One region of the Cellulomonas sp. zg-ZUI22 genome, then DNA from elsewhere that is predicted to be linked to it. Evidence: predicted binding sites of a transcription regulator. Region 1 holds the regulator's gene; the other holds the start of a gene.

What was found. Region 1 encodes HspR, which represses chaperone genes until heat shock. Its sites were predicted from a motif close to AAGTTGAGTCNNNNNGACTCAACTT; they were not measured.
Region 2: a site for HspR is predicted at 3,883-3,907, ahead of clpB (ATP-dependent chaperone ClpB). Genes of this name have one in related genera too.

The regions. Positions count from the first base shown of each region.
Region 1 covers NZ_JAFMUZ010000009.1:41,255-56,088, forward strand. Annotated here, with positions in the region: gene nrdE (class 1b ribonucleoside-diphosphate reductase subunit alpha) at 12-2,159, opposite strand; gene nrdI (class Ib ribonucleoside-diphosphate reductase assembly flavoprotein NrdI) at 2,129-2,545, opposite strand; gene nrdH (glutaredoxin-like protein NrdH) at 2,748-2,993, opposite strand; gene J1G43_RS17395 (chemotaxis protein CheW) at 3,597-3,827, opposite strand; gene J1G43_RS17400 (AAA family ATPase) at 3,957-5,804, opposite strand; gene J1G43_RS17405 (hypothetical protein) at 6,009-6,431, shown strand; gene J1G43_RS17410 (heat shock protein transcriptional repressor HspR) at 6,474-6,896, opposite strand; gene J1G43_RS17415 (DnaJ C-terminal domain-containing protein) at 6,922-7,911, opposite strand; gene grpE (nucleotide exchange factor GrpE) at 8,035-8,664, opposite strand; gene dnaK (molecular chaperone DnaK) at 8,661-10,529, opposite strand; gene J1G43_RS17430 (hypothetical protein) at 10,876-11,580, shown strand; gene J1G43_RS17435 (MOSC domain-containing protein) at 12,027-12,710, opposite strand; gene J1G43_RS17440 (HAD family hydrolase) at 13,164-13,847, opposite strand; gene J1G43_RS17445 (GH25 family lysozyme) at 14,138-14,834, shown strand, end outside.
Region 2 covers NZ_JAFMUZ010000007.1:200,915-215,748, reverse strand. Annotated here, with positions in the region: gene J1G43_RS15785 (VOC family protein) at 1-415, opposite strand, end outside; gene J1G43_RS15780 (cation diffusion facilitator family transporter) at 519-1,559, shown strand; gene J1G43_RS15775 (alpha/beta hydrolase) at 1,525-2,535, opposite strand; gene J1G43_RS15770 (histidine phosphatase family protein) at 2,596-3,252, opposite strand; gene J1G43_RS19170 (glyoxalase superfamily protein) at 3,347-3,781, opposite strand; gene clpB (ATP-dependent chaperone ClpB) at 3,967-6,567, shown strand; gene J1G43_RS15755 (glycoside hydrolase family 3 C-terminal domain-containing protein) at 6,619-8,871, opposite strand; gene J1G43_RS15750 (hypothetical protein) at 9,412-10,170, opposite strand; gene J1G43_RS15745 (hypothetical protein) at 10,238-10,963, opposite strand; gene J1G43_RS15740 (DedA family protein) at 11,338-12,045, shown strand; gene J1G43_RS15735 (hypothetical protein) at 12,067-12,633, opposite strand; gene J1G43_RS15730 (DUF4190 domain-containing protein) at 12,663-14,168, opposite strand; gene J1G43_RS15725 (exodeoxyribonuclease III) at 14,242-14,834, opposite strand, start outside.

The sequences.
Region 1 (14,834 bases):
CAGGTGGGGCGTCAGAGCATGCAGCTGACGCAGCCCTCGACCTCGGTGCCCTCGAGCGCCATCTGCCGCAGGCGGATGTAGTAGATCGTCTTGATGCCCTTCCTCCACGCGTAGATCTGCGCCTTGTTCAGGTCGCGCGTGGTGGCGGTGTCCTTGAAGAAGAGCGTGAGCGACAGGCCCTGGTCGACGTGCTGCGTCGCCTCGGCGTACGTGTCGATGACCTTCTCGTAGCCGATCTCGTACGCGTCCTGGTAGTACTCGAGGTTGTCGTTCGTCATGAAGGGCGCCGGGTAGTAGACGCGCCCGATCTTGCCCTCCTTGCGGATCTCGATCTTCGACGCGATCGGGTGGATCGAGCTCGTCGAGTGGTTGATGTAGGAGATCGAGCCGGTCGGCGGCACCGCCTGCAGGTTCTGGTTGTACAGGCCGTGCTCGGCGACGAGCGCGGCCAGCAGACGCCAGTCGTCCTGCGTGGGGATGCGCACGCCTGCGGTGTCGAAGAGCTCCTGGACGCGCGCGGTCCGCGGCTTCCACTCCTTCTCGATGTACTTGGTGAAGTACTCACCGGTCGCGTACGTCGACTTCTCGAAGCCGTAGAACGACGCCTTGCGCTCCTGCGCGAGCAGGTTCGACGCGCGGATCGCGTGGTACGCCACGGTGTAGAAGTAGATGTTCGTGAAGTCCAGGCCCTCGTCGGAGCCGTAGAAGATGCGCTCGCGCGCCAGGTACCCGTGCAGGTTCATCTGGCCCAGGCCGATGGCGTGCCCGCCGGCGTTCGCCTTCTTGATCGACGGCACCGACTCGATGCTCGTCTGGTCCGAGACGGCGGTCAGGGCGCGGATCGCGGTCTCGACGGTCCTGCCCAGGTCCGGGGAGTCCATCGACAGCGCGATGTTCATCGAGCCCAGGTTGCAGGAGATGTCACGGCCGACCTCGGCGTACGACAGGTCCTCGTTGTACGTCGACGGCGTCGAGACCTGCAGGATCTCCGAGCACAGGTTCGAGTGCGTGATCTTGCCCTCGATCGGGTTGGCCCGGTTCACCGTGTCCTCGAACATGACGTACGGGTACCCGGACTCGAACTGGATCTCGGCGAGCGTCTGGAAGAACTCGCGCGCGTTGATCTTGGTCTTGCGGATCCGCCCGTCGTCGACCATCTCGTAGTACTTCTCCGAGACGTTCACGTCGGCGAACGGCACACCGTAGACGCGCTCGACGTCGTACGGGGAGAACAGGTACATCGGCTCGTTCTTCTTCGCCAGCTCGAACGTGATGTCCGGGATGACGACGCCGAGCGAGAGCGTCTTGATGCGGATCTTCTCGTCCGCGTTCTCGCGCTTGGTGTCGAGGAAGCGGTAGATGTCCGGGTGGTGCGCGTGCAGGTACACCGCGCCGGCGCCCTGGCGCGCACCGAGCTGGTTGGCGTACGAGAACGAGTCCTCGAGCAGCTTCATCACGGGGATGACGCCGGAGCTCTGGTTCTCGATGTGCTTGATCGGCGCGCCGTGCTCACGGATGTTCGACAGCAGCAGGGCCACGCCGCCGCCGCGCTTCGACAGCTGCAGGGCGGAGTTGATGCCGCGCGCGATGGACTCCATGTTGTCCTCGATGCGCAGCAGGAAGCAGGAGACGGGCTCGCCGCGCTGCGCCTTGCCGAGGTTGAGGAACGTCGGCGTAGCCGGCTGGAAGCGCCCGGACACGATCTCGTCGACCAGGTTCATGGCGAACTGCTGGTCGCCCTCGGCCAGCGCGAGCGCGACCATGCAGACGCGGTCCTCGAAGCGCTCGAGGTACCGCTTGCCGTCGAACGTCTTGAGCGTGTACGAGGTGTAGTACTTGAACGCGCCGAGGAACGTCTGGAAACGGAACTTCTTCGAGTACGCGTGCTGGAAGAGCGACTTGACGAACGCGCGGTCGTACTGCGCGAGCACGGCCGGGTCGTAGTACTTGTTCTCGACCAGGTAGTCGAGCTTCTCGTCCAGGTCGTGGAAGAAGACCGTGTTCTGGTTGACGTGCTGCAGGAAGAACTCGCGCGCGGCCTGCCGGTCGGCGTCGAACTGGATCTTCCCGTCCGCGTCGTACAGGTTGAGCATCGCGTTGAGGGCGTGGTAGTCCAGCCCCGTCAGCTCTACGCGGGTATCTGCGACTGTCGCTGCCAAAATCTTCCCAATCCTTCGCGGACGCGTGTGACGTCCTCGGTTGTTCCCATGAGCTCGAAGGCGTACAGGTACGGCACGTGGCACTTGGCCGCCACGATGTCGCCGGCGATGCAGTACGCCTCACCGAAGTTCGTGTTGCCGGCCGCGATGACGCCGCGGATCAGCGCACGGTTGTCCTCGTCGTTGAGGAACTTGACGACCTGCCGCGGGACCGCGCCGCCCTCGTTGCCGCCCCCGTAGGTCGGCACGACGAGGACGTACGGCTCCGTGACGCGCAGGAACCCGTCGGTCGGGCGCAGCGGGATCCGCTGCGCCGGGATGCCGAGCTTCTGCACGAAGCGGTGCGTGTTGTCCGACGCGGACGAGAAGTACACGAGCTCGGTCACCGCTCGCCTCCCTCTCCGCGTCCTGTGCTGCTGCCGTGCGGCGGACCCGGGCATGCCGAGGCCCGCTGCGCGTGCCGGGTGCAGCCCGGCCGGCGCACGAGGCGCCGGCCGGACCGTTCTCGAGTGCCCGCCGGGCCGACGCGGCGCTAGCCGTGCGTCGGCCCGGGGCGTGCGGGGCGACAGGCCGCGAGGCCCGCCGCGTTCAGGCGACCTGCGTCGCCAGCTTGTCCGCGAGAGCCTTGATGCGGTCCGGGCGGTAGCCCGACCAGTTCTCGCCGCCGGCGACGACGACGGGCGCCTGGAGGTGGCCGAGCGACATGACGTAGTCGCGCGCGTCGGCGTCCTCCGAGATGTCGACGACCGTGTACTCGTGGCCGAGCTTGTCGAGGGCGCGGTACGTGGCCGTGCACTGCACGCAGGCCGGCTTGCTGTACACCGTGATGGTCATGTGTGCTCCCCCGAGCTCGTGGTCCGTGTGGTTCTCGCCGTGGCGGCCGCGTCACCCGGGGGTCGGGGTCCGCGTGCTCCTGTCAGCCTCCGGGCCTCCCTGCGAGGGGTGGTCCGTCGTGCTGCCGAGGGGCCTGCATGACACCGGTGTGGTTCGGGGCGAGCCGTCTGGCTAGACACTACACCTGGGGTCTGACATCGCAAGCACCCACTAAGTGTTGTGTTACGGCCGTGTCATTCTTCACCCTGTGAGGCCAGTGGCGCACCGCCTGTGGACGCCGCGCGAGCCCGCTGACGTGCGACGACGCGCGTCAGCAGCGCGACACGCCGGGACGACCCACAGCGGCGTGCACAGGCGCGGGCACGTCGTCCCCACCACCGTCCACAGGCGGCTTCGGGGGCGTTGTCCGCTATGCCGGGATGCCACGGGCGCACAGTTGCGTGCGACACCCTGCTGGGCGGCCGTCCGCGACGCGGCGGACCGTCCGCTCTGCGGGCTACCTGCCCGTGCGGACGGCCGCCGCGGCGCGTGCACGTGGCCGCGCACGGGGTACGGCCCGCACCGGGAGGGCGTCCTTGCACGCCCGGCACGGTGTCGGGGGCGTCAGAACGACGCGAGAGCCTGCCCGATCACGGCCAGCACGGCGAGGCTGCCGACCGTCCAGGCGAGCACGGACCCCAGCAGGTAGGCGACGTAGCGCGCGCGCTGCCGCGCCGAGCCCTCGAAGTACGGCGCCGGTGCCCAGCGCACGGTCTCCACCACGTGGCGCACGCGGGTGCGCAGCGGGAGCGGGCGGGCAGCCGTCACAGGACGGTTCCAGGTGACAGCGGACACGGCGACACGCTCCTGTAGGTGCGAGGACAGCGAAGTGCCGGGGTCTCCGGCCCTTCGATGGTCCCAGCGGGGCACCGCCAGGACGCGGGACCTACGTCCCCGGGCCGCGCGCCGCCTGCGGGTGGGGCGTCAGGCGATGCGCAGGTGCTCCGCCGGCGGCCCCGGTCGCACGCCGTCGGGCCGTGCGGCCACCGTCTTCTCCAGCACCGACGTGATCTCCTCGCCCACCAGCTCGTGCCGGTCGAGCAGCGCGTCGCGCAGCGCCTCGACCAGGTCCCGGTTGCTGGCCAGCAGCCGCCGCACCGTGGCCCGCGCGCTGTCCAGCACGTCCTCCAGCTGCGCCCGCGCCGCCGTGTCGCCGATCACCGCCGAGACGAGGTCCCGGTCGGTGGCCGCGAACGACACCAGCGAGCCGGTCATGCCCGCCGCCCCGACCATCTGCGCGGCCGTGCGGGTCGCCGCCGCCAGGTCGGACGCCGGGCCGGTCGTCGTCTGGCCGAAGAACAGCTCCTCGGCCACCCAGCCGCCCATCGCGATCTGCACCAGCGCCCGCAGGTCGTACTGCGTGCGGGTGTAGACCTCCTCGCAGTCGCCGTGCGCGAGCAGGCCCAGCGCGGAGCCGCGCTTGACGATGGTGAGCACCTCGAGCGTGCGGTTGGGCGCCACCAGCCACGCCGTGACTGCGTGGCCGGCCTCGTGCGTCGCGATGAGCGTGCGCTCGCCGGCCGTGTAGGTGACGGGGTGCCCCAGACCCACGAGCTCGGTGATGCGCGCCTGCTCGACGTCGACGAAGGTCATCGCGTCGTCGCCGCGCCGCAGCGCGTTGACGAGGGCCTCGTCGAGCAGGTGCTCGACCATGACGGGGGTCCAGCCACTCGTCGCGGCGGCGACGCGGTCACGGACGGCGGGCTCGTCGAGCTCGGCGTGGTGGGAACGCCGGGCGAGGAAGTGGTCGACGAGCGCCCGCCGTCCGTGCGCGTCCGGCGGGTTGAACGTGAGCCGCCGGTCGAAGCGACCCGGGCGCAGCAGGGCCGGGTCGAGGTGGTCCGCACGGTTGGTCGCGGCGATCAGCAGGATCGGCGCCCGCGTGGGGCGGCGCTGCTTGAGCTGGCGCTGCGCAGGCAGCAGCAGGTTCACGGCGGCGACCAGCCCGTTGTAGAAGCGGTCCGCACCGACCGGCTGGTCGAAGGACTGCATCTGCACCAGCAGCTCGTTGACGACGCCGCCCGTGCCCTCGGAGATCATCGCGTTGCGCACCACCCCCTGGCCGGCCAGCAGCGACGACGGCGACGGCAACCCCACGAACGCCGCCGTGGGCTCCGCGCCGAGCAGGCCACCACGGCGCAGGGCGATCGCGTCGATCTCCTCGATGAAGCCGATCGCACCACCCTCGGCCCGTGCGGCCTGGCGCAGCGCCTTGAAGTACGTACGGATCTTGCGGGCCGTCGCGCCGTAGTACATGGACTGGAAGCTCGTCGCGGAGACGAACAGGAACGGCACCCCGGCCTCGGCCGCCATCGCCTTGGCGGTCAGGGTCTTGCCCGTCCCGGGCGGCCCCTCGAAGAGGATGCCGCGCCGCGGGGTGCCGCCCATCTGGTCGGCGAACCGCCGGTGCGTCTGGAACAGGTCGATGGAGCGGCGCACGTCGTCGACGATCGGGTCGATGCCGACGACGTCGGCCAGCGTGACGTCGACCTGCTCCGGGCGGAACGTGATGTGCGGGGACCGCCCGGCACCGACCTGGGTGCCCACGAGCAGCGCGATCAGGGCGACGAAGAACAGCACCGGGGCGATGACCAGCGGGTCGACGGCGGGCAGCACCACGAGCGGCCGCCCGGTGAGCGCCGACCACACGACGTAGGCCTCGAGCGCCAGAACCACCAGGCAGAGGCGGATCACCCGGCGGCGACGCACCCGCTCGCGGTCCACGGCGATGTCGTGCGCGCCGAGCAGGGGCCTGGCGGGGGCGTCGGTCACGGGCGGGCCCTTCGTGAGGCGACGGCCCGCGGTGCTCGGCCGCCGCAGCCGCGGTGGTCGGGCCATCGTCGTCCGGATTGTCCGTTTCGGACAACCGTGCCGAGACGCTGTCACCCGTCCGGCCCAGCGCCCCACGCGGGGGGGGTGCGCGGACTGAGGGCGGGTGGGGGCGCCGTCGACCCCGGACCGCGATAAGTTGCCGTGATGCCGGCCTGGGGAACGCACGAGGACGTGGTGGAGGACCGTCCCGAGCGGCCGCCCGCCGTCATCGAGGTCCGGCTGCTGCCGTGGCGCCCGCGCCGCCGGATGCCCGACCCGGGCATCGACCTGTCGGGCCTCAGCGGCGCCTCGGACGACCTCGTCGGGGGCGTCGTCGCCCTGGTGGTCGGCGTGCTGGCGGCACTGCTCGGCCTCGTTGTACTCGCCGGCGTCGTGATGCTGCTGGAGCTGTGGCTCGTCGGAGCGGTCGCGCTGCTGCTGCTGCTGGCGCGCTTCGTGGGCCTGCTGCCGTGGGCCGTCTTCACGGGCAGCGGGTACGAGTTCTACCGCTGGCTGCCGCACGCCGCGGCGCGGGTCCGCGCGCTCAACGGATCGCGCCACGCCAGGTTCCGCTGGCACTGGGCCTGACGGCACCGGCACGGCGCCGCGCGGCACGCTGCGCAGGTGCGGTCAGTCGCGGCGCGCGGTGCCCGACGTCAGCTGCCGCGGGACCCAGCGCGTGGGCCGCGGTGCGCTCGCCTCGGCCAGCGGGTGCAGCCGGTCGGCGACGACGTTGCCGGTCGGGTCGGCCCGGAACACGCGGCGGCCCGGGTCGACCAGCGTGCGCAGGAACTCGACCTGCCGGCGCAGCGCACGGGCCTCCTCCTCGAGCTCGAGGATGCGCTTGATGCCCGCCAGGTTGACGCCCTCCTGGGACAGCCGCTGGATCTCGCGCAGCGCACGGATGTCGCGCGGCGAGTAGCGACGGCCGCGGCCGCGCGTGCGCGCGGGCCGCACCAGGCCGAGGCGGTCGTACTGCCGCAGGGTCTGCGGGTGCATGCCCGCGAGCTCGGCGGCGACGGAGATCACGTAGACCTTGGAGTCCTCGTCCATCACCCCTCCTCACCGGCTCCGCAGGTCAGCGTCTGGCCTGCGCCATCAGGTCGGCCCGCACGTCCTGCCCGGACGTCGCGATGCCGAACGCCTGCACGGCCTCCTTGGCCGCACCGGACAGCTTCTGCGGTACGACGACCTGCACGCTCACCAGCAGGTCGCCCGTGTGCCGCGACGTCGCCACACCCTTGCCCTTGACCCGCAGCGTGCGACCCGACGGCGTACCGGCCGGGACCTTCACGCGCACGGTCGAGCCGTCGAGCGTGGGGACGTCGATCGTGGCGCCGAGTGCGGCCTCGTCGAAGGCGACGGGCACGGTGACACGCAGGTTGTCGCCGTCGATGCTGAAGACCGGGTGGGGCTCGACGTGCACCGTGATCACCAGGTCGCCCGCCGGGGCGCCGTCGTCACCGGGGCGTCCCTTGCCGCGCAGACGGATCTTCTGCCCGTCGCGCACCCCTGCGGGGATGCGGGCGTTGACCGTGCGGCCCTCGACGGACAGCGAGATCGTCGACCCCTCGACGGCCGTGCGGAACGGCAGCGTCGTGGTGGCCGTGAGGTCCGTGCCGCGCTGCGGGCCGCGCGCCGCACCGAACCCGCCGGCGCCGCCGAACAGGCCACCGAGGATGTCCTCGAAGCCCGCGCCGCCGGCCCCGCCGCTGGAGTAGCGCACCCGCCCGCCGGGGCCGTTGGCCCCGCCGCCGAACATGCCGCCGAACACGTCCTCGAACCCCGCGGTGCCGCCTGCCCCGCGGCCGCCCGCGGTGAAGCGGGCACCGCCGGCCATGGCCCGCAGCTGGTCGTACTGCTGGCGCTGCTCGGGGTCCGACAGGACCGCGTACGCCTCACCGATGTCCTTGAACCGCGCCTCCGCCTTGGCGTCACCCGGGTTCTGGTCGGGGTGCAGCTGGCGGGCGAGCTTGCGGTACGCCTTCTTGATGGTCGCGGCGTCGGCGTCCTTGGCGACGCCGAGCACGGCGTAGAAGTCCTTCTCGATCCAGTCCTGGCCGGTCACGGCGCCTCCCTCCTGCTTCGTGTGCTGTGGTGCGTGGTCGTGGTGGTTCTCCTGGTGCCGCGGAGGCGGCGGCCGGTCCCCCGGCCGCCGCCCCCGCGTCTCTCGGTGCTGATGATGGCGGCCTCAGGCCTCCGGGTCCACGACCGCGACGCGCGCGGCCCGCAGGATCCGCGCCGGGGTGCGGTAGCCGGGCTGCAGCACCTGCTGCACCGTGGCCACCTCGACCTCGTCGGAGTGCGAGTGCATGAGCGCCTCGTGCACGGCCGGGTCGAACGGGTCGCCCTCGGTGCCGTAGCGCTCGACGCCGAGCCGGAAGAGCGTGCTCTCCAGCTTCTCGGCGATCGACGCGAACGGACCGGTGAGGTCGCCGTGGCGACGGGCCAGGTCGATGTCGTCGAGGACCGGGATCAGCGCCTCGCCGACGGTCGCGACGCCACGGTCGTGCGCCGCCACCGTCTCGGCCTTGGACCGCTTGACGTAGCCGTTGTACTGCTGCTCGAGGTTGTACAGCGCCGCCTGCGCGCGCTGCAGCTCCTCGAGCCGCTCGGCCGCGAGCTTCTCGGCCTGCACCAGGCCCTCCAGGACGACCGACTCCTCGGCCTCCGTCGTGACCTGCTCGGCCTCGGCCAGCACGGCCTCCTCGGGCGTCGGCTCGCGCAGCTCGCCCGTCTCCGGGTCGACGCGGCGCTTGTCCGTGAACCGCGGGGTGTCCTCGGGTTCGGGCGTACCCGACCCCGAACGCTCCTCGGTCACTTCTTGTCGTCCTCGTCGTCGACGATCTCGGCGTCGACGACGTCCTCGTCGGAGGTCGTCGAGGACGTCGAGCCGGCGCCGGCCGGGGCCTCGTCGGCGGCCGGGGCCGCGGACTGGTTGGCGTACAGCGCCTCGCCGATCTTCTGGCTCGCCGTGAGCAGCGCGGCGTGCTTGGCCTTGACGGCCTCGACGTCCGTGCCCTCGAGCGCGGTCTTCAGCTCCGTGACGGCGCCACCGACCTCGCCCTTGATGTCGTCCGAGAGCTTGTCGCCGTTGTCGGCCAGCAGCTTCTCCGTCTGGTAGACGAGCTGCTCCGCGGTGTTGCGGGTCTCGGCCTCCTCGCGGCGGCGCTTGTCCTCGGCGGCGTGCTCCTCGGCGTCCTTCACCATGCGGTCGATGTCCTCCTTGGGGAGGGCCGAGCCACCGGTGATCGTCATCGACTGCTCCTTGCCCGTGCCGCGGTCCTTGGCGGACACGTGCACGATGCCGTTCGCGTCGATGTCGAACGTGACCTCGATCTGCGGCATGCCGCGCGGGGCCGGGGCGATGCCGGTCAGCTCGAACGTGCCGAGCGGCTTGTTGTCCCGGGCGAACTCGCGCTCACCCTGGAACACCTGGATGAGGACGGACGGCTGGTTGTCCTCGGCCGTGGAGAAGATCTCCGACCGCTTGGTGGGGATGGCCGTGTTGCGCTCGATGAGCTTGGTCATCACGCCACCCTTGGTCTCGATGCCGAGGGACAGCGGGGTCACGTCGATGAGCAGGACGTCCTTGCGGTCGCCCTTCATGACGCCGGCCTGCAGCGCGGCACCGACGGCCACGACCTCGTCCGGGTTGACGCCCTTGTTGGGCTCCTTGCCGCCCGTGAGCTCGGTGACGACCTCGGAGACGGCCGGCATGCGGGTCGAGCCGCCGACGAGCACGACGTGGTCGATGTCCTTCACGGAGATGCCCGCGTCGCGGATGACCTGGTGGAACGGCGCCTTCACGCGGTCGAGCAGCGACTGCGTCATCTGCTGGAACTGCGCGCGCGTCAGCTTGGTGTCCAGGTGGATGGGGCCGTTCTCGCTCATCGAGAGGTACTGCAGCGAGATGTTGGTGCTCGTCGCGGACGACAGCTCCTTCTTGGCCTGCTCCGCCGCCTCACGCAGACGCTGCAGGGCGATCTTGTCCTTCGACAGGTCGACGCCCGTGGTGTTCTTCACCTCGGTGACCAGGTGCGCCACGATCGCGGCGTCCCAGTCGTCACCGCCGAGGCGGTTGTCACCGGCGGTCGCGCGGACCTCGATCGTCGAGAAGCCGTCGTCGTCCTTGCCGACCTCCAGCAGGGACACGTCGAACGTGCCACCACCCAGGTCGAAGACGAGGATGTTCTCGTCCTCCTTGCCGCGCTCGAGCCCGTAGGCGAGCGCCGCGGCGGTGGGCTCGTTGATGATGCGCAGGACGTTGAGGCCCGCGATCGTGCCCGCGTCCTTCGTCGCCTGACGCTCGGCGTCGTTGAAGTACGCCGGGACCGTGATGACGGCGTCCGTGACGGGCTCACCCAGGTACGCCTCGGCGTCGCGCTTGAGCTTGCCGAGGATGCGGGCGCTGATCTCCTGCGCCGTGTACTTCTTGTCGTCGATGGTGACCGACCAGTCCGTGCCCATGTGGCGCTTGACGGACGAGATGGTGCGGTCGACGTTGGTGACGGCCTGACGCTTGGCGACCTCACCGACGAGGACCTCGCCGGTCTTGGAGAACGCGACCACGGACGGAGTCGTGCGCGACCCCTCCGCGTTCGCGATGACGGTGGGCTCGCCGCCCTCGAGGGTGGCGACCACCGAGTTGGTGGTACCGAGGTCGATGCCGACTGCTCGTGCCATGTGTGTGCCTTCTTCCTGGAGCCCGGTGAGGCTCCGACGTGCTGTGGTCTGAGAGACGTCTTGAGTCCGCCGGGCTCAAGTCTGCGATGCGCCGGGGGCGCGAGGCAACTGGAGGCGGCGGAAGTTGAGTCTGATGGGCTCAACTCTTGGAGGGCGGAGTTTGTTCCCGGGTGCGTCTCGCTCCGCGTCTCACCGCCGGTGTGGGATCTCATCTGAGTTGTCCCCATCTCATGAAGCTGCCCACGGCCTGACCCAATCTCACCTAGTCGTCCCAGCCGGAGGGCCAACGGTGGGGAGATGGGCGTGGCTCGGGACGGGGTCCGTGACCGCCTCTAGGCTCGTGCGCGTGCCGACCCTCGACGCCGAGTCAGCGATCGCCGAACAGCTCGTCGCCAGCCTGTTTCCCGCGGCCTGCGGTGCTGTGCTCGCAGGAAGCAGCGCGAGTGGCACCAGCACGCCGACCAGCGATCTCGACCTCGTCCTGATCTGCCCGACGGGCGCCCTGGACGGCGGGCGGTCGAGTCTGGCAGCGACGTACGAGCACAGCGGGCGCGTCGTAGAGGTGTTCGCGTACTCGCCCGAGGCGTACCGCACCTGGGCCGGCCGCGAGGTCGACGCGCACCGCCCGGTCATCCTCACGATGCTCAGCGAGGGCGTAGTCCTGCGCTCCGGGCCTGAACTCCATGATCTGCAGACGTGGGCACGAGACGTGCTGTCGGCCGGCCCGCGGATCGAGCAGCACGCACTCGACGTTCGCCGTTACGCCGTCAGCGCTCTGCTCGACGATCTGGCGGACGCCGACGACCCCGGCGAGCGTGCACTGCTCTTGGCCGATGCCTTCACCGCGCTGTCCGAGCTGCTTCTCCTGACGCAGCGGCAGTGGCTCGGGTCAGGGAAGTGGCTCTTGCGCAGGCTCCGCACCGGGGCCCCCGCCGTTGCCGACCGGTTGATCGGTGCGTTCGCATCAGGCGAGCGCTCCCTCTTCCTGCAGGTGGCCGACGATCTGCTCGCACCGCTTGGCGGTCGACTCCAGGCCGGCATCGTCCGCTGACCAGACGCGCACCTCCCGGTCGTTGAGGATGTGGACAAGTGCGTGAGATGGCAGGTGTCTCAACTACTTGTCCCACCGCAGGTCAGAGCCTCGGGCCGGACAAGTTCGATGAGTTCCTACACCCCTGCTGCTGCTGAGGGTTCGCATCGAGCCTGTCCGCGTCGCGTTAGCGTGTCCGGCCGCCGACCTGCTGGTGCATCGAGCGAGTCCCATCGCAGGTCACAGCACCGCAGCGCCCGCACTGGGCTGAGGATTGGGACACCCAAGCGCGACGGCGCCGTTCGCGCTTACGTGTCCTTCCGCAGGTCAGAGGCCTGGCCGCCTCCCTTGGGAAGACGCTCAGATGGCTCGGCGAGCGCCGACTGACTGGTAGGGCGACGGTCGGCTGTGCGCCGAGCGCCGACTGACGCACCCTGTCCGGTCAGAGGTTGCGGCCCATCCTCGGCTCAGAGCACAGAGATCTCGTCGCCGAGGGTGATCACACCCGGTCGGCTGACGTCGGCGTAGACCGCGAGGTACAGATCTCGCTCGGAGCCGAGCGACCGGAGCCATGGGGCACGCGGGCTGGTCCCGTCCTGCTCGACATCGATCATCCGGCACCGTGGGATCCGCTCCACGACCGTCAGCGCGGCGGACCCGAGGGCGATCTGGTGGCCGACCCAGGTCTCCTCGATGAACGGCGTCTGCGTCTCCACGACGATGTTGACGCGCAGCCGCCGAGGGTCGTCGCTGCCGCCCCACCGGGCCGCGCACCATGCGATCGTCGCGGTGCCGACGAGGGAGACGGCACCGGCGTCCTGGTGCGAGACGGCAGCCTCGGGCAGGATGCGCTGCTCGCTCCCCATGGCGGTGGTGAGGTGCCGGTCGAGCAGCGGGTCGCCCACGAGCCAGCTCGTGTCGTCCGAGCGAACCTCGACCTGGCCGTCCGCCGTCGTCGACGCCGTGTAGCGCACGACGGCGTCCCGCCGGCGGAACCGGCGGGTGTCCTTGACCGACGCGAACCGGCCGTCGCCGTCCACGACGGCGTACCAGCGGTCCCCGTGGAACCCGCGATGGTCCAGCTCGGCTGAGGCCAGCGCCTCTCCACCCATCGACTTGACCGGGTAGCGGCGCAGGGAGGTGACGACCACGATCCCGAACCTAGCGAGTCGCTCACGGTGATCAGTGCTCCTGCGCGTCCTGACGCGCCCGATGGCGACGCGCGGGCTGCCGAGGCACTGAGCCGCCGCTGTTGTTGGCTCCCGTGCCCCGCCGCCCGCCGCGGGCAACCGACTCTCACCGTCGACAACATCGCCACTTGCACAGCTGACGCACCACCCGGTGGCCGCAGCGCATCCGAGGATTCGGACAGCCAACTGAGACGCGCGCCGCCTCACCTACTTGTCCCACCGCAGGCCAGAGCTTCGGCCCCCGGACACGTTCGATGAGTTCCTACAGCCACCTGATGTGGGTTTGCGTCCCGCTTGTCCGGCTCGCGTCAGCGTGTCCGGCGCGTGCCCGCCGTCGCCTTGACGTGTCCGCGCACCACTGAGGATCTGGAGGGGTCCTGCGACCCCCTCTGCGCGCTCGCCTCCTCGTGTCGATCAGCTGCGCCGCATGCCGAGGCGCAGCTGTTCGGACAGCTCGTGGAGGGAGCCCGCCGTGAAGGTCGGTTCGCAGCCCGCCGGGGCACGCCGGACCTTGCGGTTGATCCATGCCGTAGCCATCCCGAGCACCCGGGCACCACCGATGTCGGCGGACGGCGAGTCCCCGACGTGCAGGACCTCGTCGACCTGCAGCCCCAGAGCGCTCAGAGCGAGCTCGAACGGTTCTGGGCGAGGCTTGTAGGCGCGGGCGTCCTCGCTCGTGACGACGGCGTCCACCGGCAGGTGGTGCAGGTCCAGCACCGCCTGCACGTCGTCCCGGTCGATGTTGGAGACCACGCACACGGGTACCCCGACCTGCTGCAGGAACGGCAGGCTGTCGGCGAAGACCGCAGGACGACGCCAGAAGTCGAACTGGGGACGACAGAGGCCCTCCGCGTCGCCCCGCACGTCGAAGTGCTGCATCGTCTCCGCGAGCGTCTCGTGGCTGAGGGCCCGCTGCAGGCGGAACGCGTCACCGTGGGCCGCGCGGCAGGCCTCGCCGAACCGACGCCCCCACTCCTTCGCCACGACGCCGGGCTCGACACCGGCGAGCCCTGCGACGTGGGCGCAGATCGGCGCCAGGACCTCGTCGTCCTCGCACACGAGGGTGCCGTACAGATCGAGGAGGAGGCCGCGGTACATGGGCCGCACGATAGCGAGACCCCGCCCTCGGCCCGGTCATACGCACCCCTGCAGCTCAGCCCGTCCCGTACCGCTTCTGAGGATTCGGACACGACAGTGAGACGGCGGCGTTCTCAGGGAGCTGTCCACGTCGAGGTCAGAGCGTCGGACGGCGGACAAGTACCGCGAGCCCTACACCCGATGACCGGGCGCGTTGCGTGCTTCGGCGACCAGATCGTGGCACGCAGCGTCTGCGGCCGGTCAGGTGGACGTTGCGCGCGCAGGACGCGCGACGACGCCAGACTGGCGCGGTGCCGAGCCGCCGTCGCGTCCGTGTCCTGCTGATCGTCCTGACGGGGACGATCGTCGTCCTCGCGCTCGGGGCCGCGCTCGTCGAACGCGGCCTGGTGTGGCCGAACCGTCTGTTCGCAGCGCGCTACGACGTGCGGGGGGTCGACGTCTCGGCATGGCAGGGAACCGTCGACTGGCCGACGATCGCCCGGCAGGACGTCGACTTCGCGTACGTGAAGGCCACCGAGGGCTCGTCGTTCGTCGACCGGGAGTTCGAGGCGAACCTGCGCGGGGCGCGTGAGGCCGGGCTGATGGTCGGTGCGTACCACTTCTTCAGCTTCGAGAGCAGCGGCAGGGCGCAGGCGGAGCACGTGCTCGCGACGGTGCCGGACGACGAGGACCTGCTGCCCGTCGCGATCGACGTCGAGTACTACGGGACGTTCCACGCCGACCCCCCGGACGCGGCGCAGGTCCGCCCGGAGCTGACCGCGCTCATCGAGACCCTGCGTGACCACGGCATCGAGCCGGTCGTCTACGCGACCCGCAGCGCGTACGACCGGTACGTCGCCGGCCACTTCCCGGGCACGCCGATCTGGATCCGGTCGGTGATGGTGCCGCCCACCCTGTCGGACGACCGGGCGTGGACCTTCTGGCAGTACTCGAACCGGGACCGCCTCGACGGGTACGACGGCGAGGAGTCGTTCATCGACATGAACG
Region 2 (14,834 bases), on a different contig from region 1:
ACGTGCCGGGCACGTCGGTCACCTGCCAGCCCGTGCGGGTGCCGGCCTCCCACAGCCCGACGACGGCTCCCGTCGGGTCGCACAGCACCGCCAGGCGGCCCAGGTCGAGCTCCGTCACCGGGTCCAGCACCACGGTCGCGCCGGCCGCGACGGCGCGCTCGACGCTCTGCACCAGGTCGTCGGTCGCGAGGTAGACGCACCACCCGGCGGGGCGCGGCACGTCGGCGACCTTGATGCCGGCGACCACGTGCCCGTCGACCGTCGCCGTCACGTAGCCGCCCGTCTCCGGCCCGCCGATGCTCAGCTGCCAACCGAGCAGCCCGCCGTAGAACCGTTGCGTCGGGCCGAGCTCCGTGACGGTGAGGTCCGCCCAGCCGGGAACTCCGGCGGGCCACGGGCTGGTGCTGACGGTCATCGGTCCTCCGGCGTCGGGGTGCGGACGTCCGTCCGCGGGGCGAGCACAGCCAACCACCGCGCCCCGCCGGGCGCACGACGGGCACCCGTGCTACTCCGGACGCATGGGGGCACACGAGGGGGCGGCCGACGCCGGGCGGCCGGCGGCGGTCCGGGGCGAGGACGGGCCCGTGCGCCGGGCCGACAGCGGCGGCGAGTCCACGCGGACCGTGGTCCTGGCGCTGCTGGCCAACGTGCTGGTGGCAGTCACGAAGACCGTCGCCGCGAGCATCACCGGGGCGGCGTCGATGCTCGCCGAGGCGTCGCACTCGTGGGCGGACGCGGGCAACGAGGTCTTCCTGTTCGTCGCGCAGCGCCGCGGGGCGCGCCCCGCGGACGCCTCCCACCCGTTCGGCTACGGCCGCGAGGTGTACGTGTGGTCGATGTTCGCGGCCATCGGGCTGTTCGCGGTCGGCGCCGGTGTGTCCGTCACGCACGGCGTGCACGAGCTGTTCGACCCCGAGCCCGCGTCGGACTTCGCGGTCGCGTACGTCGTGCTCGCCGCGGCGTTCGTCCTGGAGAGCACGTCGTTCCTGCAGGCCTGGCGGCAGAGCCGGGCGGAGGCGGCCGAGCGTGACCGTGGGGTGCTCGAGCAGGTCCTGGCGACCTCGGACCCGACCGTGCGGGCGGTCTTCTTCGAGGACGCCGCGGCGCTGGTCGGGCTCGTCATCGCCGTGGCGGGGATCGCCGCCAACCAGGTGACGGGGTCGGCCGTGCCGGACGCGGTCGGCTCGATCCTCGTCGGCCTGCTCCTCGCGGGTGTGGCGTTCGTGCTGCTCACGCGCAACGTCCGGTTCCTGGTCGGCGAGTCGGTCGACCCGCACGTGCGTGACGCGGCGCTGCGGACGCTGCTCGACATGCCGCAGGTCGCGCGCGTCACGCAGCTGCGCCTGGAGTTCGTCGGCGCGCGCCGCGTCGTCCTGATCGGCGCCGTCGACCTGACCGGCGACCCCGACGAGACCGAGGCGTCGCGTCGTCTGGCGGAGGTGGAGGCGGCGCTGCGACGCAAGCCGGGTGTCATGGGCGTCGTGCTGTCGCTGTCCGAGCCGGGGGAGCCGGCGCTGGAGCCGTTCAGCCGGGCAGCCGGGACGCCAGGAAGTCCGTGACCTCGCGCAGGTAGCGCTCGCGCACGGGCGGCGCCGACAGGGCCAGGTCGTGCGCGCCGCCGGCCACCTCGACGTACGTGACGTCGTCGCCGAGCAGGGGTGCGCGACGCGCGATCTGGGCGGGGTCGAGCACCGAGTCGGTGGTCAGCAGCGCGTCGTGGTGGCGGTCGTCAGGCCCGGCCGTGTCGGAGGCGAGCACCAGCACGGGCACGTCGACGGCGAGCCCGCGGGCGACCCGGGCGTGCGCGCGGCGCACGGTGCGCCCGAAGCCGGTGCGGACGGGGAAGCCCTCGTGCGGCTTCCAGGCGAGGTCGAAGTCCCACTCCCCGCCGGTGTCGCGGTGCAGCGCCCGGCCGTAGTGCGGCGCGATGCCGCGCAGCCGGATCTGCGGCGCCCGGCCGCCCACGAGGTCGATCACGCGTGTCAGCAGGGTCCGCTCGAACAGCGAGCCGCGCAGCTCGAGCCACGGCGAGTTGAGCACCAGGGCGTCGACCAGGCCGAGGCCGCGGCGGGCGTCCGCCCACAGTGCGGCCGTGAGGCCCCCGGTGGAGTGGCCCATGAGCACGAGCACGTCGTGGTCGCGGCGCAGCAGGCGCACGGCCGCGTCGATCTCCTCCGTGTAGCCGGCGAGGTCGGTGGTCTCGTTGGGCGGCCGGCCCGGCACGATCGAGCGGCCGTGGTCCCGCAGGTCCAGGGCGTACATGTCGTACGCCGCGGCCGCCAGCGCGTCGCCCACGTGCGGGTGGAAGAAGTAGTCGACGTAGCCGTGCAGGTAGAGCACGGCGCGGCGGGTCGCGGGGGCGTCGGCGTCGGGGACCCGCCGCACGAGCGTGGCGACCGGGGCGACCCCGGTGCGGCGCGTGACCGCGTCGGGGCGCAGGTGCAGGGTGCGGGCCCGCCAGGGGCCGGCGAGCACGTCGGTGCGCTCGTCGTCCCAGGTCCCGGGGGTCGGGCGGGCGTCCTCGTCGTCGACCACGCGCAGATCCTCGCACGCGTCCGGTGGTCGGACCCGCCGTCGATCGGGTGACGGCACCCGTCAGGCGACGGACGGCACGGGCGTCGGCGTGCGCATCGGACGGGCCGCGACGTGACCCTGCCCGGCGACGTCCAGGGCGAGTGACGTGATGCGGGCGGTGCCGTCGGCGGCCACCTCGACGGTGGAGACCGAGGCGTTGGGCAGCGGGACCAGGCCGATCTCGTCGAGGGTCGCGAGGTACGCCGCCAGCGCCAGGCCGTGCCCGACGACCAGCACGTGGCCCTCGGGGTGCGCGGCGGCGAGGCGTGCGAAGACGTCGCGGGTGCGCTCCATGAAGTCGGCGCCGGGCTCGCCGCCCGGCAGGCCCGGGTGGGTGCCGGCGAGCACGGCGGTCACCAGGTCCGTCCACGGCACGACGTCGTCGAGCACGCGCTCGGGTCGCTGCTCGTAGACGCCGAACGCGTACTCCAGCAGCCCGCGGTCGGTGCGCAGCCCCACGTCCGGGTGGTGGCGCAGCACCTCCACCGCGGTGGCCACGGCGCGCCCCGACGGGGACGACCAGGCGGCGGTGAACGGGGTGCCGGCCAGGTGCCGGGCGGTGGCGCGCACCCCGGCGCGGCCGTCGCGCGTGAGGGGTGAGTCGCAGCGGCCCTGCAGGATCCGCCGGGCGTTGAAGTGGGTGCGTCCGTGGCGGACGAGGGTCAGCGTGAGGGTCATCGGTGCCCCGCTCTCGGTCGGTGTGGCACCGACGCTAGGGGCGCCAGGTGTCGCCTCGGCGACGCGGGTGTGACACGTGCGTGTCGGGCGGCCGTCAGGGCGTCGGCCGGCAGAACCGCAGCCGGTTGCCGAACGGGTCGACGACCTCGGTGGTCGGGCCGCCGGGCGCGTCGTCGTCGACGCCGGGACGCAGGCGCCCCTCGGTGCGCTCGTGCACCTGCGCCGCCAGCGCCTCGACGTCCGCGACGGGCACCCACAGCACGCCACCGAACACCCCGTCGCCGTGGTGCTCCGACAGGTGCAGGCGCAGGCCGTCGCGGGAGACCTGGGCGTACACCGGCATGCCGGGGCCGAACCGGTGCTCCCAGTCGATGCTGCACCCCAGGACGTCGCGGTAGAAGGCGTAGGCCGTCGCGACGTCGAGGACGCGCAGCACCGGGACGGCGCCGCCGACGTCGCGCGGCGCGTCCTGGCCCGGTGCGGGCGGTGGCGCGGCGGTGTCCAGCGGGGCGAGCGGTGGCGTGGTCACGATGCCTCCGGCCTGACGCGGCGGTGCGAGCTGCGGGTCGTCCCGACCCGCAGCCCACGCTAGACCGGACGGGTCGCGCTGGCGAGACACTGCGCGAACCAGACTTGAGCGGAATAGACTCAACTTCGGTCATCGTTGATCCGATCGACGACAGACGACACGTGCAGCACCCCCGGAGGTCCTCGTTGGACGCGAAGTTCACCACCCGCTCTCAGGAGGCGCTGGGCGACGCGATCGCCCAGGCGAGCGCCGCCGGCAACCCGCAGCTGGAGCCGGCCCACGTCCTCAACGCCCTGCTCCAGCAGGACGGCGGCGTCGCCAACGGACTGCTCGACGCGGTCGGCGCCGACCGCCAGCAGCTCGGCCGCGCCGTGCGCGGCATCCTCGTGAACCTGCCCTCGTCGACCGGCGCATCCGTCGCGCAGCCGTCGGCGTCCCGGCAGACCGCCGCCGCGCTCGAGGCGGCGAACGCCGAGGCCCGCAGCCTCGGCGACGACTACGTCTCGACCGAGCACCTGCTCATCGGCCTGGCCGCCGGGCAGTCCGGCGTCGCCGACGCCCTGCGCGCCGCCGGCGCGTCCCGCGACGCCCTGCTCGCCGCGCTGCCGACCGTGCGCGGCAGCGCCCGTGTCACCAGCCCCAACCCCGAGGGCACGTACAAGGCGCTCGAGCAGTACGGGGTCGACCTCACGCAGCGGGCGCGCGACGGCAGGCTCGACCCGGTGATCGGCCGCGACGCCGAGATCCGCCGCGTCGTGCAGGTGCTCTCGCGGCGCACCAAGAACAACCCCGTGCTCATCGGTGAGCCGGGCGTCGGCAAGACCGCGGTCGTCGAGGGCCTCGCGCAGCGCATCGTCGCCGGTGACGTGCCCGAGTCGCTGCGGGACAAGAAGCTCGTCTCCCTCGACCTGGCCTCGATGGTCGCCGGCGCCAAGTACCGCGGCGAGTTCGAGGAGCGGCTCAAGGCCGTCCTGCAGGAGATCACCGCCTCCGAGGGGCAGGTCGTCACCTTCATCGACGAGCTGCACACGGTCGTCGGCGCCGGTGCGGGCGGCGAGGGCGCCATGGACGCGGGCAACATGCTCAAGCCGATGCTCGCGCGCGGCGAGCTGCGCCTGGTCGGCGCCACCACCCTCGACGAGTACCGCGAGCGCATCGAGAAGGACCCCGCCCTGGAGCGGCGGTTCCAGCAGGTGTTCGTCGGCGAGCCGTCGGTGGAGGACACCGTCGCGATCCTGCGCGGGCTCAAGGAGCGCTACGAGGCGCACCACAAGGTGACCATCGCGGACTCCGCGCTGGTCGCCGCCGCCACGCTGTCCGACCGGTACATCACGGGCCGCCAGCTGCCCGACAAGGCCATCGACCTGGTCGACGAGGCCGCGTCCCGGCTGCGCATGGAGCTCGACTCCTCCCCGGTCGAGATCGACGAGCTGCAGCGTGCCGTGACGCGCCTGGAGATGGAGGAGGTCGTGCTGTCGGAGGCCGACGACCCCGGCTCCGCCGACCGCCTCGAGCGCCTGCGCGCCGACCTGGCCGACCGCCGCGAGGAGCTCGCCGCCCTCAACGCCCGCTGGGAGAAGGAGAAGGCCGGGCACAACCTCGTCGGTGACCTGCGCGCCCGGCTGGACCAGCTGCGCGCCGACGCCGAGCGCGCCCAGCGCGAGGGTGACCTCGCGACCGCCGGGCGCCTGCTCTACGGCGAGATCCCCGCGGTCGAGAAGGAGATCGCCGAGGCCGAGGCCACCGAGGCGGCCGAGGACACCGAGCTCGCGACCGAGCAGACGCCCATGATCGCCGAGAAGGTCGGCCCCGACGAGGTCGCCGAGGTCGTCGCCGCGTGGACGGGCATCCCGGCCGGGCGCCTGCTGGAGGGCGAGACCCAGAAGCTGCTGCGGATGGAGGAGGTGCTCGGCGAGCGCCTGATCGGCCAGACGAAGGCCGTCGCCGCCGTCTCGGACGCGGTGCGCCGTGCCCGGGCGGGCATCTCCGACCCCGACCGGCCCACCGGCTCGTTCCTCTTCCTCGGCCCCACGGGCGTCGGCAAGACCGAGCTGGCCAAGGCGCTCGCGGACTTCCTGTTCGACGACGAGCGCGCCATGGTCCGCATCGACATGTCGGAGTACGGCGAGAAGCACTCGGTCGCGCGACTCGTCGGGGCGCCCCCCGGGTACGTCGGCTACGAGGAGGGCGGCCAGCTCACCGAGGCCGTGCGGCGCCGGCCCTACTCCGTCGTGCTGCTCGACGAGGTCGAGAAGGCGCACCCGGAGGTCTTCGACATCCTGCTGCAGGTGCTCGACGACGGCCGCCTCACCGACGGCCAGGGCCGCACGGTCGACTTCCGCAACGTCATCCTCGTGCTGACCTCGAACCTGGGCTCGCAGTTCCTCGTCGACCCCGTGCTGGACGACGCGGCGAAGCGCGAGGCGGTCATGGGCGCCGTGCGCTCGGCGTTCAAGCCGGAGTTCCTCAACCGGCTCGACGACATCGTGCTGTTCGACGCCCTCACGCTGGAGGAGATCGGGCAGATCGTCGACCTGCAGGTCGCGTCGCTGGCCCGGCGCCTGTCCGACCGGCGCCTCACGCTCGACGTCTCCGAGGGGGCGCGCGAGTGGCTCGCGCTCGAGGGCTACGACCCGGCGTACGGGGCGCGGCCGCTGCGCCGGCTGGTGCAGAAGGAGATCGGCGACCGTCTGGCCCGTGCGCTGCTCGCGGGCGAGGTCCACGACGGCGACACGCTGCGCGTCGACCTGGGCGAGGGCGGGCTGACCGTGACCGCGTCCCGCTGACCTCACGTCCACCCGGGTGCGGGGCGTCCTGCGGGGCGCCCCGCACCGGTGTCACCGGGCGGCGGCCACCAGGGCGTCGACGGCCTGCGGGGTCAGCCCTTGCACCCCCAGGTCGGCGATGACCCGCAGCGGCATCTGCGCGACCATCGCCGCGACGGTCGGGTCGAGGTCCGGCAGCGCGGCGCCCTCGAGCGCCGCGGCCAGCACCTGCGAGCCGACGGGGTGCTCCATCCACTCGGCGAGCGTCGAGTCGCCCGTCAGCTCGCCCCACAGCGGCTCGCCGACCACGTCGACGACCGCCGAGGCCCGCACGTCGCGTGACGACGCGCCCACCTCGACGACGAACCGCCCGCCCTCGACGGCCCACCGCCGCAGGCCGGGGTGCCAGTAGGCCAGCGCACGCGCGCCCAGGGTGAACGTCACGTCGCGCGAGGCCCCGGGCTCGAGGTCGATCGGGGCGAACGCCCGCAGCTCGCGCGTCGGCCGCATCACCGCCGCCTCGGGGTCGCGCACGTACACCTGCACCACCTCACGCCCGGTGCGGGTCCCGGTGTTCGTCACGGTGACGGCCACGTCCAGGCGCACGTCCGCACCCTCCCCGTGGACCTCGACGCGCAGGCCGTCGTACGCCCACGTGGTGTAGCCCAGGCCGTGGCCGAAGGGGTAGGCGACGGGCAGGTCGCGCGTGTCGTACCAGCGGTACCCCACCAGCACGCCCTCGCCGTAGCGCACCCGCCCGGCCTCGCCGGGGAAGTTGCCGAAGGCCGGGGTGTCCTCGAGCCGCAGCGGGATCGTCTCGGTGAGCCGGCCGCCCGGCTCGCGGGCGCCGAGCAGGACGTCCGCGACGGCGGACCCGCCCGCCTGTCCGCCCAGCCACGTCTCCAGGACCGCGGCCACGTCGTCGCGCCACGGGGTGACGCTCACCGCCGAGCCGTTGGCGAGCACGACGACGACCCGCGGGTTCACCTCCGCCAGGGCGGCGAGGAGGCGCAGCTGGTTGTCGGGCAGGCCCAGCCGCGGGCGGTCGTAGCCCTCGGACTCGTCGGGCCCGGGCAGCCCCAGGAACGCGACGACGGTCCCAGCCGTGCGTGCCGCCTCGACCGCCTGCGCGAGCAGGGCGTCGTCGTCGCCGTCGGGGCCGCCGGCCACCGTGAACCCGGGGGCGAACGCGATCGTCGGGTCGACGGCGCGCAGCGCACCGAGCGCGTCGTCCAGGCGCGTGGGCGTGACCTGCGACGACCCCGCGCCCTGGTAGCGCGGGGTGCGGGCGAGCTCCCCGACGACGAGGAGACCGGCGGTGCCCGCCAGCGGCAGCAGCGGGGCGCCGTCGACCGGCTCGTTGCGCAGCAGGACGGTGCCGGCCGCCGCGGCCTCGCGGGCCAGCGCGTGGTGGGCATCCAGGTCGAGGGTCGACGGGTCGCCGTCCGCCGGGAGCGCGCGGGCGGCCAGGTGCAGCGCCCGGCGCGCGGACCGGTCGAGCGCCGCCTCGTCGAGCAGCCCGTCGCGCACCGCGGCCGCGACCTCCTCGTCGGGGCGCGGCCCGACCGCCGGCATCTGCAGGTCCAGCCCGGCCTCCAGCGCCCGTACGCGGTCACGGACCGCCCCCCAGTCGGACACGACGAGCCCGTCGAAGCCCCACTCGTCGCGCAGCACCCGCGTCAGCAGCCACGTGTCCTGTGACGCGTAGACACCGTTGATCCGGTTGTAGGAGCACATCACGGTCCATGGCCCGGCCTGCGTGACCACGTGCTCGAACGCCGGCAGGTAGATCTCGCGCAGCGTGCGCTCGTCGACGTCGGCGGACACGCGCATGCGGTCCGTCTCCTGGTTGTTGGCCGCGAAGTGCTTGAGGGACGTCCCGACGCCCTGCGACTGGATCCCCTCGACCAGCGCGGCCGCCAGCACACCGGCGACGTGCGGGTCCTCCGCCACGTACTCGAAGTTGCGGCCGCACAGCGGGGTCCGCTTGATGTTGACCCCGGGGCCGAGCAGCACCGCGACGTCGTGCGCGCGGGTCTCGCGCCCCAGCGCCTCACCGACGCGCCGCAGCAGGGCGGGGTCCCACGACGACCCGAGCGCGGCCGCCGTGGGGAAGCAGGTCGCCGGGACGTTCGACGCCAGGCTGGGCCCGCCGAGCACGGTGTCCTGCTTGCGCAGCCCGTGCGGGCCGTCGCTCACCATGACCGACGGCACCCCCAGACGGGGTACCGCCTTGGTGTGCCAGGAGTCCGCCCCCGACGTCAGCGACGCCTTCTCCTCCAGCGTGAGCTCCGCCAGGACCTGCTCGACGTCGAACGGGACCACCAGGCACCTCCTTGTGCGCGACCGGACGCGGACCACCGTATCCGCAGGTCGGTGCACGGGCGGGGGTGCACGGGCCACGACGTGCGCCGCCAGGGCGTGGCCCGTCGCCACCGCCGGTGCCGTCGTCGGGGCGTGCGCGCGAGCCGCCGACGACCGTGCTCACGGACGTTCGGGCGGTGCCGTTCGGCACGTTGCCCGCGAATGCGAAGGAGGAGGAATCCTGAGTTCCCTTCCAGCGCTGATTCCCGAGGCGGAGAACGTCGCCCCGCCGGTCGGGGCGCTCACCTTGTCCACGGGCGGAACCATGCGCGCTGAGCTGCGCGCCGCGATCGTCCTTGTTCTCCGGGATAGCAGGCAAGGGGCATGCCGTTCCCCTCGTGGTACGGCAGGGCCGTACCCACACCAAGTGCAGCGGTGTGCTCGACGCCATGCATCGAGTCGGCGACGCCCAGCTCGCTGTGCTCGACTGGGGCATGTCGATCGACATGGCCGAGGTCGTCGCCGCGACCATCGACGAGAAGCCGGCGCCCCGACGCCCCGTCAGCGCTGCGGCATCCCCAGGCGAAGCGGGCGCGAGCCCTCACGGAACAGCGGCGCCGGGTTCAGCCACGCCGTGACGTCCGGGTGCCACCCGGCCAGGTAGGTGAACCCGTCGAGCACGGGCAGCGGGGTGTGCCCGGACGTGATCAGCGCCCCGGGTGTCACGTGCACGCCGTCGGCGACGACCTGGTCCCAGTGAGGCTGGTACACCGGCAGGCGCCGGTAGGCGCGCGGGACCTGCATGTCGCCCCTGTGGCGGCGTGGCGCGGACGCGACCAGGGCGCACCAGTCGTCCGCCGTGCGGATCTCGAGGACGCGCGCACCCGCCACGGTCGCGTCCCACAGCAGCGGGCGTGTCGGCTCGAGGTCGTGCCCGGCGCGGTGCAGCAGGTGGACGCACACGTCCGTGCCCGGCAGCCGGCGCGACGTCTGCACCGCGCCCTCCGGCCTGGTCCACCACCCGTCCTGCAGGGAGCCGACGCGCGGGCCGGCGTACGCCAGGTCCTCCAGGCCGGTCTGCTCCGCGGGGGCCGGTGACCACCACCAGCCCATGCGCTCACGGACCGCCGCTGCGAGCTCGTGCGCGCCGGGCACCACCGCGTGCGCGTCAGGCAGGTGCAGCTGCTGCACGCTCAGCGCCAGGGCACTGTGGAACGCCTGCCACACCAGGTCGTCCGTGAGCCCCTCCGGACCGGTGAGGTCCGCCAGCTCACGCAGGAACAGCCGACCCAACGGCGCCTCGATGAGTGCGTCCACCATGACCTGATCCTTCCATCACCGAACGACGATGCCCCCGCGGTGCGCACCGCGGGAGCACCGTCGGACGTCAGATCCCGCGGCAGCTCAGGCTGGCGAAGTCAGTCTGAACGACGAAGTACTGAACGGCGTTGCACGTGCAGCCGGCGCGCTGGTACCCGTACTCGTAGATCACCTTCCACTTGCCGCTTCCGGAGGAGCTGCAGTTCCACACCGGACGCTTGTCCTCGTACGAGGCGGCGTCGCGGTTGCTTCCGGAGGCAACCGCCATCCGGTCGGATCCCACCAGCCCCGTGGCCCTCTGCCGGTAGAGCACGGACGTGTGCATCAGCTGCTGCATCGACTGGGTGCACGTGATGCGAGGCTTGAACCCCACGTTGTAGTGCGCGGCGCCCGGAGTGTCGGTGCGGCGGTGCGGTGCGGACGGGTAGCCGGTGCACGGACCGTTGGTCACCTTCGACGCGAAGGTTGTCGCACCCTGTCCGGCGAGAGACGACGCCTGGCGTCCGGCGAGGGGGCTCGCCGTGGACGGCTGGCTCAGGACGAGGTCCCGAAGCAGTCGCTCTTCGTCGCTGCTTGAGTAGGAGATCTTGCCGCCTGCGTCCTGGATTGCACGCTCCACCGCAGCCCACTGGGCGTCGCCCGCCGAGCCGGGGTCGGCCAGGTGCGATCGGAACTCTGCGACGGTCATACCCCCGTAGGGGTCGTCTGCTGCGGACGCCGTCGTCACGCCCGCGCCGATCGAGAGCGCAACGACTGCTGCGGCGGTGGTCAGGCCCCGGAGGAAGGATCTCATCAGCTTCTCCCATCCATGTGCGTCAGATGATGGCCACGCACGATCACGAGACCCCCCTTTGGGTCTCGTGACGGAGGACGCTAGCCGCGACACAGAAGATCAGCGGCATACTTCGCGCAGAATCTCCCCGAACGTCCCACCCTGCACATCTCCGCAGGTCAGCAGCGCGCGGGCGCGGTGCCGCGCCCTCCTGCCGCTCCATGTCTGTCCGGTGCCGCCCGGTTACCGGCTGCGCTCTTCGGGCATGGGTGGACAACGCGGTGCTGTAGGTCGATGCACGGGCGGGGGTGCACGCGCCACGACGTGCGCCGCAGGGCGTGGCCCGTCGCCGCCGGCGCGCGGCCCTCGTCGGGTGGTGACAGCATGGCCGGGCCATGGACCCCGCTCTCGCCGCTCTCGTCGCCGCCGGTTCCAGGACGGAGCTGACCGGCCTGGCCGGCTGGGTCGTCTCCGTGATCGAGGCGCTCGGTCCCTTCGGGGTGGGAGTGCTCGTCGCACTCGAGAACCTCTTCCCGCCCATCCCGTCCGAGGTCGTTCTGCCCGTCGCCGGGTACGTCGCGTCGCAGGGTGGCATGTCGCTGGTCTGGGCGGTCGTCGCCGCCACCACCGGTGCGGTGGTCGGCGCGTGGGCGTTGTACGGCCTGGGCGCGTGGGTGGGGCGGGTGCGCATCCACCGCTGGCTCGAGCGCATCCCGTTGATGGACGCGCAGGACCTCGACCAGGCCGAGGGGTGGTTCCTGCGCCACGGCGGTGCGGCCGTGCTGATCGGCCGGTGCGTGCCCGTGGTGCGCAGCCTCATCTCGGTGCCCGCGGGTGTCGAGCGCATGAACCCGTGGCGGTTCACCCTCTACACCCTGGTCGGGTCGGCCGTGTGGAACGGCGGGCTGGTGTGGGCCGGGCACGCGCTGGGCTCGCAGTGGCAGGACATCGGCCGCTACAGCGACTGGCTGAACGCGGTCGTGTATGCGGTCATGGCCGTGGTGCTGGCGCGGTTCGTGTGGGCGCGCACGGGTGCGCGGGCGGAGCGTCGGCGTGCGGCCCGGACCCCCGCGCCGGACGGGCCGCCGGCGCCGGAGCGCTGAGGCGGGCCGGTCGGTGCCTGCTCAGCCCGCGGGGACCGCGGTGCCGTCGACGAACGACCCCGTCACCGGGGCGGGCGGCACCGCGAGGCACAGCCCCGCGCGGTCGCCCCGCGACCACCCTGCCTCGGTGGGCGCCCACGTGATCGCCCGCACCCCCGCCTCGACCTCTGCGTCGCTGAGCACGCAGGAGCGGGCGACGCGGGTGTGCGCGCCGTCCTGGCCGGGCCAGACGGCCGCGGGGTCGAACGCGTACTCGCCGACCACCTGCGCCGCGTGCTCCTGCGCGCACGGCACCACCCGCACGCGGTCGACCTCGCCGTCCGCCGGCAGGGTCGCCAGGCACGACCCGGTGACGAGCTGGGCCGCGTACGCGTCCGTCGGTGCGGCGACGTCCGCGGGCAGCGGCGCGCTGCGGGCGGACGTGACGGCGCGCGTGCCGAGCACGGAGCCCACCGCGACGACCGCGACGGTCCCGATCACGGCCGCACCGCGGCGCACACGTCGGCGGGCGCGGGCGCGCGCCTCGGCCGCCTCCTGCCAGCCCGGCGCGTAGTACGTCGGGGGGTTGGGGTCCTCCGGCACGTCCACGGGGGGCGACGTGCGGTCGTCGGGGGTGCTCAGGGCTGCGTCCCCGACGATGCGACGAGGGAGCCGCCGGCGGCGTCGAGGCCCTCGTAGACGCAGTAGGCGACGAGCTCACCGGCGACCGCCTGGTCGGGGTGGGGGAGCCACACGTCGGCCCACCCCCGGTCGGTCAGGCCCGGGTCCAGGGCGTCGACGGCGTCCGCGCACTGCGTGGACGCCGCGACGTACACCGGGTCCTCGGGTGCGCCGTCGGCGGCGGGGGTACCCGTCACCTCGAGCCGGGCGACCACCTCCGTCGTGTGCTCCTGCTCGCACGGCACGGCCACGGCGTCGGACAGGTCGAAGGTTCCGGGGGCGGTCGCCCAGCAGGTCCCGACCGCGACGTCCTGCGGCAGCGCGTAGTCGGGCAGCGTGTACGACGGCTCCTCGCCCAGCCCCTCGAGCTGCTCGCCCAGCTCACCGAGCAGCTGGTCGAGGTCGTCGGCCGACCCGCTGCCGCTGCCGCTGCCGCTGCCGCTGTCGCTCCCGCTCGCCAGGTCGTCGAGGAGGCGGTCCAGCTCGCTGGTGCTCCCGGTGATGTCCGTGACCTGCTCCGCCTGGGACTGCCCCCACTGGACCATGGCGGCGACCATCGCGACGACGGCGACGAGCACCGCGGTCCCGATCGCGCCGACGACGATGCCCGCGATGGCCATGCCCCGCCCGCGGGCACCGCTGCGGCGGATGCGCGGCAGCGCGGCGATCCCCAGGCCGAGGCCCACGGGGCCGGTGAGCCCGCACAGCACCACCAAACCGCCCACGGAGGTCACCAGCGAGGCGACCGCCATCCCGTCGGTGGGCACGGGCGCCCCGGGGTAGGGCGGCGGGTAGCCCTGCGGCCCGTACCCCGGGCCGTACCCGGGGGCGCCCGGTGCGCCGTACGTGACGCCGCCGTACGCGGCGGCGGAGGGGTCCTGCACCGGCGGGGTCCCGTACGGCGGGGCCGGGGTGCCGGACGCCGCCGGGGGCGGCGGCGTGCCGGGGGCCGTCGCGCCGGGCGAGGGTGCTGCGCTGTAGGGCGCCGGCGAGCCGTAGGGCGCCGCGGGGGCGCCGCCGTACGGCGAGGGAGCGGCTGCGGACGCGGCCGGTACCGCGTCGCCCGCGGTCACGTCGCGGCGGACCGCCCACGGGTCCGTCGCGTCGGTGCCCGCGTCGGTGCCTGGTGCGGCCGGGGCGGGCGTGGGCACGGCGGGCGGCGTGGGGGTCGCGGTGCGCGGGACGACCGACGGCGGCGTGGGCTGGCTCCACGTCAGCGGCTGGGTGTCGTTCAGCGCCGTCGAGATCGGCTGGGTGTCGCCGGCGCCGGGTGCGGCCCCCGCGCCGTACACGGGGGACGAGGAGGTGCCCCACGCCGTCGAGTCGTGCGGTGCAGCCCCGTCCGGTGCCGGGGTACCCGGGCCGGACGGGACGGACCCGGTCCCCTCGGCGGTCGGCGGCTCGGGGACGGACGGCGCGTCCGTCCCCTCGGCGGGCTCGTGGGCGCGGTCGTCGGACGTCATGGAGGGCAACCTAGTGGAGCACGCGCCCCGGCACGCGACCGGGCGGCCGATACCACCCGGTCCGGCGCGTGCCTCACGCGCCGTCGATCTCCAGCACCACCGGCACGTGGTCGGACGGCTGCTTGCCCTTGCGCTCGTCCCGCTCGATCCGCACGCCGGTGACGCGGGCGGCGAGGGCGGGGCTGGCGTAGGTGAGGTCGATGCGCATGCCCTCGTTCCGCGGGAAGCGCAGCTGCTGGTAGTCCCAGTAGGTGTAGGTGTGCTCGGCGGGCAGGTGCACGCGCGACACCTCGGTGTACCCGGCGCGCGCGATCGCCTCGAACGCCTCGCGCTCGGCCGGCGTGACGTGCGTGCGACCGGCGAACCACGCGGCGTCCCACACGTCCGTGTCGAGCGGGGCGATGTTCCAGTCGCCCACCATGGCGACCTGCGCCGCCGGGTCGGCGGTCAGCCACCCCTGCGCCGCGTCGCGCAGGGCCGCGAGCCAGTCGAGCTTGTACGCGTAGTGGGGGTCGCCGACCTCGCGCCCGTTCGGCACGTACAGGCTCCAGACGCGGACGCCGCCGCACGTGGCGCCGAGCGCCCGGGCCTCCGCGACGGCCGGGTCGCCCCACGTCGGCTGGCCGGGGAACCCGCGCTCGACGTCCTGCAGCCCGACGCGGGAGA